Regions from separate parts of the Arthrobacter sp. StoSoilB13 genome, predicted to be linked through region 1. Evidence: riboswitches for the same ligand, from Rfam matches in the RefSeq annotation. Region 1 holds a riboswitch; each other region holds the start of a gene.
The links. A riboswitch is a leader RNA that binds a small molecule or an ion and turns the genes downstream of it on or off. The one in region 1 is predicted to bind glycine.
Positions count from the first base shown of each region.

Region 2: linked by a shared signal. The riboswitch ahead of cycA (D-serine/D-alanine/glycine transporter) and the one ahead of gcvP (aminomethyl-transferring glycine dehydrogenase) in region 1 are both predicted to bind glycine.
Region 3: linked by a shared signal. The riboswitch ahead of gcvP (aminomethyl-transferring glycine dehydrogenase) and the one ahead of gcvP (aminomethyl-transferring glycine dehydrogenase) in region 1 are both predicted to bind glycine.

Region 1 covers NZ_AP024648.1:569,477-573,564, reverse strand. The annotation lists gene gcvP (aminomethyl-transferring glycine dehydrogenase) at 1-2,624, opposite strand, end outside; glycine riboswitch at 2,810-2,907, opposite strand; gene LDP01_RS14920 (TetR/AcrR family transcriptional regulator) at 3,001-3,540, opposite strand; gene LDP01_RS14915 (MFS transporter) at 3,614-4,088, shown strand, end outside.
Region 2 covers NZ_AP024649.1:903,954-908,041, forward strand. The annotation lists partial or broken gene LDP01_RS22815 (FAD/NAD(P)-binding protein) at 1-1,694, shown strand, start outside; glycine riboswitch at 1,769-1,867, shown strand; gene cycA (D-serine/D-alanine/glycine transporter) at 2,001-3,500, shown strand; partial or broken gene LDP01_RS22825 (ExeM/NucH family extracellular endonuclease) at 3,582-4,088, opposite strand, start outside.
Region 3 covers NZ_AP024648.1:238,438-242,525, forward strand. The annotation lists gene speB (agmatinase) at 1-541, opposite strand, end outside; gene LDP01_RS13330 (PucR family transcriptional regulator) at 720-2,234, shown strand; glycine riboswitch at 2,309-2,407, shown strand; partial or broken gene gcvP (aminomethyl-transferring glycine dehydrogenase) at 2,544-4,088, shown strand, end outside.

The sequences.
Region 1 (4,088 bases):
CCGGTGGCGACCTGCTCGATTTCGGCACGGATGGTGATCATGGCCTCGATGAAGCGGTCGATCTCCACGAGGTCCTCGGACTCGGTCGGCTCCACCATCAAAGTGCCCGCAACCGGGAACGCGAGTGTGGGTGCGTGGAAACCGAAGTCGATGAGGCGCTTGGCGACGTCCTCAGCCGTGACGCCGGTGCGGGCAGTCAGTTCGCGGAGATCCAGGATGCACTCGTGCGCTACGAGTCCCCCTTCGCCGGTGTAGAGCACCGGGAAGTGCTCGTTGAGGCGGGAAGCAATGTAGTTCGCAGCGAGCAGCGCGGACTTGGTGGCTTCGGTGAGCCCCTGGCCACCCATGAGCTTCACGTAGGCCCAGGAAATCGGGAGCACACCGGCCGAACCGAAACGGGATGCCGAAATCGGAACGTCGTTGCCTTCGGTCCAGGAAGCAGCGTCGCCAGGCATGAACGGGGCAAGGTGTGCCTTTGCAGCGACCGGGCCAACACCGGGTCCGCCGCCGCCGTGCGGGATGCAGAAGGTCTTGTGCAGGTTCAGGTGGGAGACGTCGCCGCCGAACTTGCCCGGCTGGGCGAGCCCAACGAGTGCGTTGAGGTTTGCGCCGTCGATGTAAACCTGGCCGCCGGCTTCGTGGATAGCGTCGCAAACTTCCCGGACATCGGCGTCGTACACACCGTGCGTAGACGGGTAGGTGATCATGATGGCCGAGAGGGCGTCCCGGTTGGCTTCGATCTTGGCTTTGAGATCCACGTGGTCGATGGTGCCATCGGGAGCGGTGGCCACCACTACTACCTTCATGCCAGCGAGCACAGCCGAGGCCGCGTTGGTGCCGTGGGCCGAGGCAGGAATAAGGCACACATTGCGCTGCTCGTCGCCACGGGAAAGGTGGTAGCCGCGGATCGCAAGGAGGCCGGCGAGCTCACCCTGGGAACCGGCGTTCGGCTGGATGGAAACCTGATCGTACCCGGTGATCTCGGTCAGCTGGGACTCAAGGTCGGCGATGAGTTCACGCCATCCCGCAGTCTGGGAGTCCGGAGCGAACGGGTGGATCGAGGCGAACTCCGGCCAGGAGATTGCTTCCATCTCAGCCGTTGCGTTCAGCTTCATAGTGCAGGAACCCAACGGAATCATGGTGCGGTCCAAGGCGAGGTCCCGGTCCGAAAGCTTGCGGATGTAGCGCAGCAGTTGGGTTTCGGAGCGGTGCGTGTTGAATACCGGGTGCTGCATGAAGTCGCTCGTACGCTCAACGGAAGATTCCAGCGAGAAACCTTCGGCGGATTCGGTGACCGAAGCGCCGAAGACATCCAGGACGCCGCGGACAATCTCTGAGGTAGTGGTCTCGTCAACAGAAATGCCCACCAGATCAGCGTCAATGCCGCGCAGGTTGATTCCCTTTGCCTCGGCGGTGGCGACGATTTCGGCAGCCTTGCCGGGGACGCTGACTGTGATGGTGTCGAAGAAGGAACCGTGAAGGACCTCGACGCCGGCAGCCTTCAGGGACGCTGCAAGGGTGCGCGCGTGACCGTGGGCGGTTTCGGCGATTGCCTTCAGGCCTTCGGGGCCGTGGTAGACGGCGTACATGGAGGCGACGATGGCAAGCAGGGCCTGGGCCGTGCAGATGTTGGACGTGGCCTTCTCGCGTCGGATGTGCTGCTCACGGGTCTGCAGCGCCAAGCGGTAGGCGGGGACACCGGCGTCGTCCTTGGAAACGCCCACCAGACGGCCGGGCATTGAACGCTCGAGGCCCTTCTGGACGGCCATGTAGGCGGCGTGCGGGCCGCCGAAGAACAGCGGAACGCCCAGGCGCTGGGCCGAACCGACGGCGATATCGGCGCCCTGCTCGCCCGGAGGCTTGATGAGCGTCAGGGAGAGCAGGTCTGCAGCCACGGTGACGAGCGCGCCACGCTCCTTGGCGTCAGCGATGACGGCGGAGTGATCGAACACGCGGCCGGAAACGCCGGGCTGCTGCAGGACGACGCCGTTGATGGCGCCTTCCGGGAGGCCGAGCGAAAGGTCAGCGACCTCAACCTCGAAGCCGAGTGCCTCGGCACGGCCCTTCACGATGGCAATGGTCTGGGGAAGGCAGTCGGCGTCCAGGACGGTCTTCCCGTCATGGGCGGCCTTGTTCTTGTTGGCGCGGCGCATCATCAGCACGGCTTCGGCCACTGCCGTTGCTTCATCCAGAAGGGAGGCGTTGGCGATCGGCAGGCCCACGAGGTCCTGGACCATGGTCTGGAAGTTCAGCAGAGCTTCGAGGCGGCCCTGGGAGATTTCCGGCTGGTAGGGCGTGTACGCGGTGTACCAGGCCGGGGATTCAAGGATGTTCCTGCGGATAACCGGCGGCGTGACGGTGTCGTAGTAGCCCTGGCCGATCATCTGGACGGCGGTCTTGTTCTTGGACGCAAGCTTGCGCAGCTCGGCCAGCACCTCAACTTCGCTGAGCGCGTTTTCAAGGGTGAGGGCAACGTCCTGGCGGATGTCGTTGGGAACGGCTGTATCAACCAGGGAATCAACGGTGTCGTAGCCGACCGTCTTGAGCATGGTTTCAATGTCGGCCTGGCGGCGGGCGCCAATGTGCCGGTCGACGAAGGTGGTGGAGGCTGAACTAACCGTCACGAAGGAACTCCATTACTTGGGCGGCGTTGGGTACGCCACAGCGGCTCGGGTTCCTCCCCGCTCTGTATTGGACCTGAGAGTTTCCGCGTGTTGCTTGAACAACGATCGCTTGCACCGTCGGTGAGCACAGCACTTCTTCCGCGCCAAGAGGGCGCAGCAAAAGGCCTGCTACTTTCCAGAGTTGCCTCGCCGCGGCGGTGCGTGGGCCTGAGAGATTCCTGGGGAGGGTTTGCTCCTACGGCGCCCGCATCACTTGCTTGCGGGACTCTCCCGCCGCAGATCAAAGGCATATTCAATTTTTTGCGGGCCCCTGTGAAGACGCACCACAAGGCTCAATTGTCCTACGTCGGGGGCGTCGCCGCAAATGGATGGCCCGCTACTTGCGGAGCCGGTCCAGGATGCCAAGGAGGATCTCGACGTCGGCCTCCCGCCCGGCCTTGCCGCCTTCCTGGCCACCCTCGAACATGGCATTGAAATACAGGCCGTCGCCCATGTAACTGACGGCTTTGGCAACCTCCGGACCAACATCCTCGGCCAGGACGTCCAACCACTGCTGCTGGATTCCGGCAAACCTGCGGCGGGTCTCCTCATGCGCAACTTCGGCCAGTCTCGTGGCAGCGACCAAAGCCCGATCCATGGGGGTTCCCGCCCATAGGGAGGAGCGGATGAAGTAAACCGCAGAGCCGTCCGGCGCAGCCTTCATTTGCTCGACGTCTTCCTGGGCCAACCGATCCAGGCGCTCAAGGAGGGCGCTGATCAGCGATTCCTTGCTGGGGAAGTGATAAAGCAGCCCACCCTTGGAGACGCCCGCCCGCTTGGCAACGGCATCGAGGGTGGCGGCCCGCTCCCCCACCTCGATGAGGAGGGCTTCGTAGGCATCCAGGACCGCATCCCTGGCAACTGGTTTTCGTGGCATGTGTACATCATTCCCTACGGGGTCGGCGGCGCTTAATTTGAAACTGTACCGTCTGGACGGTACAGTAGCTGTCATGTTCACGCCGTCCTCGACCCAAGCTCCCCGTTCCGCTCGTCCTGTCATGGGTGGAGGCGCACCTTGGCGCGACTGGACGGCCCTGGCACTCCTGATGTTCCCGGTGCTGCTGGTGGCCGTCGACAACACCGCGCTCACGTTCGCCCTGCCCGAAATTGCCCGCTCCCTGGACGTGGGTGGCGTGCAGCTCCTATGGATCATCGACGCCTACCCGCTCGTGTTGGCGGCATTGCTGGTTTCCATGGGCAACCTGGGCGACAGGATCGGACGACGGCGGCTGCTGCTGATCGGCAGCACCGGCTTCGCTGCGGTTTCGGCTGCTACGGCGTTCGCGCCTTCCGCGGAATGGCTGATTGCCGGCCGCGCAGCCCTTGGCGTGTTCGGCGCGATGCTGATGCCGTCAACGCTGTCCCTGATCCGGAACATCTTTGCTGATCCGAACCGCCGGCGGCTCGCGATCGCCGTATGGGCCG
Region 2 (4,088 bases), on a different replicon from region 1:
TCGACCAGTGGCGCGCCGCCCGACGTCGTGATGGACAGGGCCTGAACGACGCCGAAAAGGCGGAGTTGGCCACCCTGGAGTCCCACGATTTTCCCAGCAGGGCGCTCTACGGACGGTACCTGCGGCAGACTTTGGCGGAGCTGCTTCAGCGAATGCCCGACGGCGTGGAGGTCACCTTCCATGAGACGACCGCCGTAGCGGCGCGCCCGGTCCCGGCAAGCTCAGGCATCGCAGGTGGGCAAGCGTTCGACGTCGAACTTGCCGACGGCACTACCCTCACCGTCGGCTCGGTGGTCCTCGCGCTGGGACACATCGAGTCACGTTTGAATCCGGAGCAGCGATCGTTCCAACGGGCAGCCGACGAGCACGGCCTCCTCTACTTCCCGCCTGCACCGCCAGCCGACGTCGACTGGCAGCGGGTGCCGGACAACGAGCCCGTCCTGGTGCGTGGGATGGGACTGAATTTCTTCGACGTCATGGGCCAGCTGACTGAGGGCCGGGGAGGCAAGTTCGTCGAAGCCGGCGTACCGGGAGCCGGAGTTCTCGAGTACCGGCCCTCGGGCAGGGAACCCAGGATTATCGCTGCATCCCGGCGCGGAACCCCGTACCGGGCCAAGGCTGGTTTGGCAGGGTATTACCCCAGCAGCATCACAATGCGTTACCTGACCGAGGCAGCAGTGGACCGGTTCAGGGCAGCCGGTATCCAGCCCGGATTCGACCACGATCTTTGGCCGCTCCTGCACCGGGACGCCTTGTGGGCCTATTACTCCACCCTGGCAAGGTCGCAGCCTGCCGCCATCCGCGATGCAGCGCAGTTCCTAGCGGACCTTGAGGACGCGTTGCAACCCCACGCGCACACCACCGCCAACTGGGAAAGCGACGTCGCCGCCTTGGTGGACAAGCACGTGCTTGCCTCCCGCCGACTGAATGTCCGCGGACTCGCTGCGCCCTTGGCAGGCCGAACGTTCGCGTCCCGCCGAGAACTGGATCTGGCGATAACGGCCTACCTGGACGACGACGCACGACGCTCCGCACTGGGCGAAGCGGATCCCGTGAAAATGGCAATCGGCGCACTGCACACCGGCAGGGCGATCCTGAAGTCCGTCGTGGCAGACGGTGGTATCACGGACGAATCGTGGGTCGCTGAACTGAGGGGATGGTTCGAATCGTTCGTCGAAGGCCTTGCCAGCGGGGCCCCGGCACTGCGTTCGGAGCAGTTGGCTGCTTTGGCGCGTGCCGGCGTCGTGGGTTTCGTTGGACCCGACCCCAAGTTCAGTGTGGACAGAAGCGCCAAGGTTTTCCGGGCAGTCTCTCCATGGGTCCACGACGGGCCAGCGGAGGCACCCACGTTGATTGAAGCGATGTCGCCGGCCAACAGGGTGGGCATCAATATTTCCCCACTCCTGGAACAACTCATGGCTGACGGCCTTGTGCGAACCAAAATCATGATGAGTGCCGAGGGCACGCCGGTGCAGACAACCGGACTGGATGTGGAACCGCACCCGTACCGGCCTGTGGCGTCCAACGGCTCTGTGACCCGGGGGATGTATGTTTTGGGCCTGCAATTGTCGGCGACCCAGTGGGGAACGGCCATTGCTGCCGAGGCGCGTCCAGCGACCGGGAAGGCTTATGCCAGTGGCCAGCGAACCCTGCGGGATGCCGACGAAATCGCCCGTAGCATTCTGGCCAGCTAGCTCCCTTTGTTTGCGGTGTGTCCAATGCTTCGCTAGTGTGTGAGCTGCATCACCGGCAAAGTGGTGCGCGCTTTTGATCTGCGGCGGGAGAGTCCTGCCGGTACATCCCGTCAGGCGCCGTAGGAGCAAACCCTCCCCAGGAATCTCTCAGGCCCATGTACCGCCGCGGCGAGGCAACTCTGGAAAGCAGTCCGGGCATCCGGGCTCACCGAAGGTGCAAGCAGGCCATCCCTGCGGAAACTCTCAGGTCCACCTACAGAGTGGGGAGGAACCCGAATCATCGTGGCACCCAGTGCCGCCTGAACAATGGAGTTCCTCTTGACGATTCAGCGCCCACCCTCCTCGGTCCCGCATCCAGCAGGCTCACCACACCTCGAACCACACCTCGAACGGCAGCTCAGCAACCGGCACATCCAGCTGATCGCGATAGGCGGTGCAATTGGCACGGGCCTGTTCATGGGCTCGGGAAAGACCATTTCTGCTGCTGGTCCATCTGTCATTTTCGTGTACATGATCATCGGCTTCATGCTCTTCTTCGTCATGCGCGCCATGGGCGAGTTGCTCCTGAGCAACCTGAACTACAAATCCTTCAGCGACTTTGCAGCGGACCTGCTGGGTCCGTGGGCAGGGTTCTTCACCGGGTGGACCTACTGGTTCTGCTGGGTCATTACCGGCATCGCCGACGTCATCGCGATCGCCGGGTACTCCAAGGAGCTCTGGCCGTCCCTTCCACTCTGGGTGCCCGGATTGATCACCATCGGCATCCTGCTGCTTCTGAACCTGGCTACGGTGAAAGCATTCGGCGAGACCGAATTCTGGTTCGCCCTCATCAAGATCGTCGCCATCGCGGCACTGATCATCGTCGGTTTGTTCATGATTTTCAGCGGATTCCAGTCCGACGCCGGGCCGGCCAGCTTCACCAACTTGTGGAGCCACGGTGGCTTCTTCCCCAACGAATTCATGGGCTTCGTCGCCGGTTTCCAGATCGCCGTCTTCGCTTTCGTCGGCATTGAATTGGTAGGCACCACGGCCGCCGAGGCAAAGGACCCGGAGAAGAACCTGCCCAAGGCCATCAACTCGATTCCGGTCCGCGTGCTGCTCTTCTATGTGGGTGCCCTCATCATCCTGATGTCCGTCACCCCGTGGACCCAGTTCGCGGCCGGCCACAGCCCATTCATTGCAATGTTCTCCCTGGCCGGCCTGGGCGCGGCGGCTACGATCGTCAACCTGGTGGTTCTCAGCTCTGCGATGTCCTCAGCCAACTCGGGTATCTACTCAACGTCCCGCATGGTTTACGGATTGGCCCAGGAAGGCGACGCACCGGCTGTGTTTGGCGCGCTCTCAAGCCGCAAAGTACCCCGCAACGCCCTGTTCCTTTCCTGCGTCCTGCTGCTGTCCGGCGTCGTCCTCATGTATGCCGGGCAGGACATCGGCAAGGCGTTCGACATGGTGACCACCGTGTCTGCGGTTTGCTTCGTCTTCGTATGGTCCATCATCCTGGCCAGCTACCTTGCATTCCGCAAGCGGCGGCCACACCTGCATGATGCTTCGGCGTTCAAAATGCCAGGCGGCGTGGTGATGGTGTGGGTGGTTTTTGCCTTCTTTGCCTTCGTGCTTTGGACCCTGACCACGCAGCCGGACACTTTTGCTGCGCTCCTGGCCACGCCGCTGTGGTTCCTGATTCTGGGGGTGGCCTGGGTCATCCTGCGTCGCCGGCCAGCGCACCTGGTTCGCTTTAGGGAGTTCCAGGCGCAGCTTGAGAAGGACGCCAAGCACGCGGAGGAACCCGAGCTCGCCAAGAAGTAGGCGAAAATCCAAAAAGGTAGCCCTTCACGAGTCATCCTCCTGAGGGGCTACCTTTCTTGGCGGGTCATGCGAAGGGGCCGCCTAGCCCCTCAGACACTTCTGGTACTCCAACCAGGCCCACGCGTAGTGCAACCAGCCCACGGCGTCGTACCACTTGGACGGTTTGGTGGGCGGAGTGCATTGCGGAGGATTCGTGCCGCTCCCGGCAACCGTCACCAGGGCCTTCACGACGGTTCCGGACTCGACGGCGGTCAGCACCAATGTGCCACTGCCTGCAGCTGCCGCCGCGGGAACCTTGAGGTTCACTGTGGCAGTGCCTGCCGTCACCGGCACGGAGTCGAGCGTTATCGCCGCGCCCTTGCTGTCCACGAAGACGGCATTGAGAGTGTTGTTGGCCGGGCTGCCGATCGAGGTGAGATTCAGCTTGGAGATAGCGAGTGCCATGGGCTCGCCCGCATTGACCTCTGCGGCGGTGGTGTTTACCACGGCAACTGACCGGCGCGCGAAGTCCGGAGACACGGGGTTGTGCTCACGGAGGTACTTGATCCAGGCATCGCGATCCACCAAACCGGTGTCTTTCGTGTTGCT
Region 3 (4,088 bases), 330 kb from region 1:
CAAGGAGGCCTTCCTCGAACGCCCGCCGGAAGATGGTTCCGTGCGTAATGGGCTGGTCAAAGTACGTGTCCCACGTATCCAGGTGTGCGTCAAAGTGCAGCAAAGCCACCGGACCATGGACCTTGTTCAGGGCCCTGAGCATCGGCAGGGCAATCGTGTGGTCGCCGCCGATCGAGATCAGCCGCTTGTCTTCGCTGATGAGGGGCAACGCCTGCTCCTCGATCTCACGAACAGCGCGGGTGATGTCGTAGGGCGTGCAGGCGATGTCGCCGGCGTCCACAACCTGGGCTTCGTAAACGGGTTCGACGTCGAGCTCCGGGTGGTAGCCCGGGCGCAGGAGACGCGAGGCCTCGCGAACCGCGGCAGGACCGAAACGGGCGCCGGGCCGGAAGGAGGTTCCGCCGTCGAACGGTACGCCGACAATCGCAATGTCATAGTCCGGGACGCGGTCAATTTGGGGGAGGCGGGCGAAGGTGCCGAGTCCGGCATACCGGGGGACTTTGGTTGCGTCGACAGGGCCGATGGGCTTGTGGATTGTCATTGCCGGTTCCTTGGTGTGAGGGGTGCTCGCCATTGAGCGGGAAGTAAGTAATTCCATTCTTGGTGACGCGGGTCACGGCGAATAGCGGTACATTGACTACAAATGGCCCAGACGCTTAGACGAATGTCTAAAAGGTTCGGAACGGGCCCCGGGAATCATAGAGTCAGGACCCCATCCGATGGCAATCACGGTCGCCGAACTCGTGGCTGAACCCCAACTCGGGCTCAGCCTTCTGGCCGGTGACGCGGGCCGCGACAACCGGATCACCTGGGCCCACACGTCCGATCTGCCCAGGCTCTGGGAGTGGGTCACAGGTGGAGAGCTGATGATGACCAATGGACTCTCGATTCCGGCCGACGCCGCGGGACAAGTGGCGCTCGCCGAGGCCCTTATGGACAGCGGGGCAAGCGCCTTGGCCATCGGCGAGAAGATGCACGCGCCTCCGCTGACCCAGGAGTTCCTGGCGGCCTGTGACCGGCTGCCGCTGCCGCTGATCAACATCCCCTACCCCCTGCCGTTCATCGCGATCGCCCGCTCGGTTGCCGAGTCCTCCCTGCTCGAAGAGTCCCGGCGCTTGCGGCAGACGGCCAGGGTTTACGACCTGCTCCGAACGGCCGGCGCCTCGGAGGACCATTGGCAGAGCCTGGTCCAACGGCTCGCCACCGAACTGGATGCGGAGCTGTTCGTGGTGGACCGCCGCTGCCTGCATCCCTGGCACCCGGAGGGACAGCCAGTCCCACGGTTCCTTGCCGATGAATGGGCTCCGCTTTCCGGGCAGGTGTCCTTGGCGGGAAAGAACTTCCAGTGGCACCGGATCCGGGGCCGGCACGTGCTGACCATGGACATCCCGACCCACGCCAACGCGCTCCTCGTGGTGCTGCCCAACAGCGAACCGCACCCGGACGCCGTCGTACTTCTGCACGCCGCAACCGTGCTGGGACTGCAGCTTTCGCGCATCGTCCTGTCGCTGGAAGGCCGCCATCGGCTGGCGGGTGAGTTCCTGCTGCAGGCCATGGATGGGAGATTGGGGGCGGCCGAGATGGAGAGCCGGCTGGCCGGTTTTGATGTTCCGCCCCAGGATTTCCTGCTCGCCTCGCTCTACGCGGACGCCGGCAATAAAGCAGCGGACGACGGCGACAGGCTGGCTAACGTGCACATCGAACTGTGGCGGCACGGGGTTGCGTCGGCTTCCCTGAAGCGGAACAACCGGCTCCACGTCGTGGTCCCTGCTGATGTGCCGGACGACATCCTGGTTCATTGTGCCGGGGCGGATGCCGCGATCGGGATCAGCGCTCCGGCGGGTGTGGCGGGCATTCAGCGCGCGCTGCAGGAGTCACTGTGGGCGCTCGGATCGGCCCGGGCGAACAAGCTTGGCCTGGCCCGCTACGCGCAGGGACCATCATGGCTGGGGCTGACGGGTTTCGAGGAAGGAACTGCCCTGGTCCGGCGTCTCCTCGGCCCGATTTTCGATTACGAGCAGAGCCAGGAAGGCGATCTCATCGTCACGCTGAGGACCTATCTGGACTCGCAGCGTTCCTGGCAAAAAACCGCCGCTGCCCTGTTCGCGCACCGGCAAACCATCATCTATCGGATACGGAAAATCGGCGAATTGACGGGGCTGGACATGGGTGAAACCTCCACTGTTGCCCAGTTGTGGTTCGCGCTCCAGATCCACGAGGCAATGCACCGGTAGGTATCCCTTGCTTGCGCTTTTTCCAGATAACCCGCTATGGTGTGAACCGTGTCACTGACGTGACGCAATGCTTTTGATCTGTGGCGGGAGAGTCCTGCCGGTACATCCAGTCAGGCGCCGTAGGAGCAAATCCTCCCCAGGAATCTCTCAGGCCCACGTACCGCCACGGCGAGGCAACTCTGGAAAGCAGTCCAGGTAACTGGGCTCACCGACGGTGCAAGCAGGCAACCATTCCTGCGGAATCTCTCAGGTCCAATACAGAGCGGGGAGGAACCCACATCATCGTGGCGCACATAGGGCGCCTGAATCATGGAGTTCCTCTTGACTGTTCAATCAACCCCCACCGCTTTCGCGGACCGGCACATCGGCGCCCGCCGTCAGGCCGACGTTGACACCATGCTCAAGGCAATCGGCTACGACTCCGTAGACGGCCTGGTAGATGTTGCGGTCCCCGATTCCATCCGGCAAGCCACGCCGCTGACGCTCCAGGCCGCCCTTAGCGAGACCCAGGTCCTCGCCGAGCTCCGCAAGCTTGCGTCCAAGAACAAGACCGCCATCCAGCTGATCGGCCAGGGCTACTACGACACCGTTACGCCGCCGGTTATCCGACGCAACATCCTGGAAGCTCCGGCCTGGTACACGGCGTACACGCCTTACCAGCCCGAGATTTCGCAGGGCCGTCTTGAAGCTCTCCTGAACTTCCAGACCATGGTCCAGGACCTCACCGGACTTCCCGTGGCCAACGCTTCGCTGCTGGATGAAGCCACCGCTGTGGCCGAGGCTTCGCTGCTGATGCGTCGTGCCAACAAGTCCAAGACCGCGAAGGACGGCAAGACTGTCCTGGACGCCGACCTCCTCCCGCAGACCATCGCCATCGTGAAGGGGCCGCGCCGAGGCGCTCGGCTTCGAGGTGGAGATTGCCGACCTCTCCGCAGGGCTTCCCGACGGCGATATCAACGGCATCGTCCTGCAGCAGCCCGGTGTTTCGGGCCGCGTTTTCGACCACTCCGGCGTCATCGCTGACGCCAAGGAGCGCGGGGCGCTGGTCACTGTCGCTGCCGACCTTTTGGCGCTCACCCTCATCACGCCCCCGGGCGAGCAGGGCGCCGATATCGCCGTCGGAACTGCGCAGCGCTTTGGTGTTCCGCTGTTCTTCGGCGGCCCCCACGCTGCGTACATGGCAGTCCGCGAAGGCATGGAGCGCACGCTCCCGGGCCGCATCGTCGGCGTCTCCAAGGACAACGCCGGAGTCCCGGCTTACCGTCTGGCCCTTCAGACCCGCGAGCAGCACATCCGCCGCGAAAAGGCGACGTCCAACATCTGCACCGCGCAGGCACTACTCGCGATCGTGGCTTCGATGTACGCGGTCTACCACGGTCCGGAAGGCCTGAAGGCGATCGCCGAAACCGTGCACGGCCACGCCCGCACGCTGGCCACTGCCCTCAAGACCGCCGGCCGTGAACTCGTGTCTGAATCCTTCTTCGACACCCTCACTGTCCGCGTACCCGGCAAGGCTGACAAAGTCATCGCGGCCGCCGAAGCCCGCGGTATCAACCTGCGTCGCATCGATGCTGACACGGTTGGCGTTTCCCTCGATGAAACCACGACGCCGGAGGTCCTCTCTGCGGTAGCCGTCGCCTTTGGTGCCGGTCCGGTGAAGGACGCTTCCGGGTTTGAGCTGCCCTCAGACGTGGTCCGAACCAGTGATTTCCTGCAGCACCCGGTGTTCAACACGCACCGTTCCGAGACCCAGCTGCTGCGCTACATCCGCAAGCTTTCGGACCGCGACCTCGCCTTGGACCGCACCATGATCCCGTTGGGTTCCTGCACCATGAAGCTGAACGCTACCGCCGA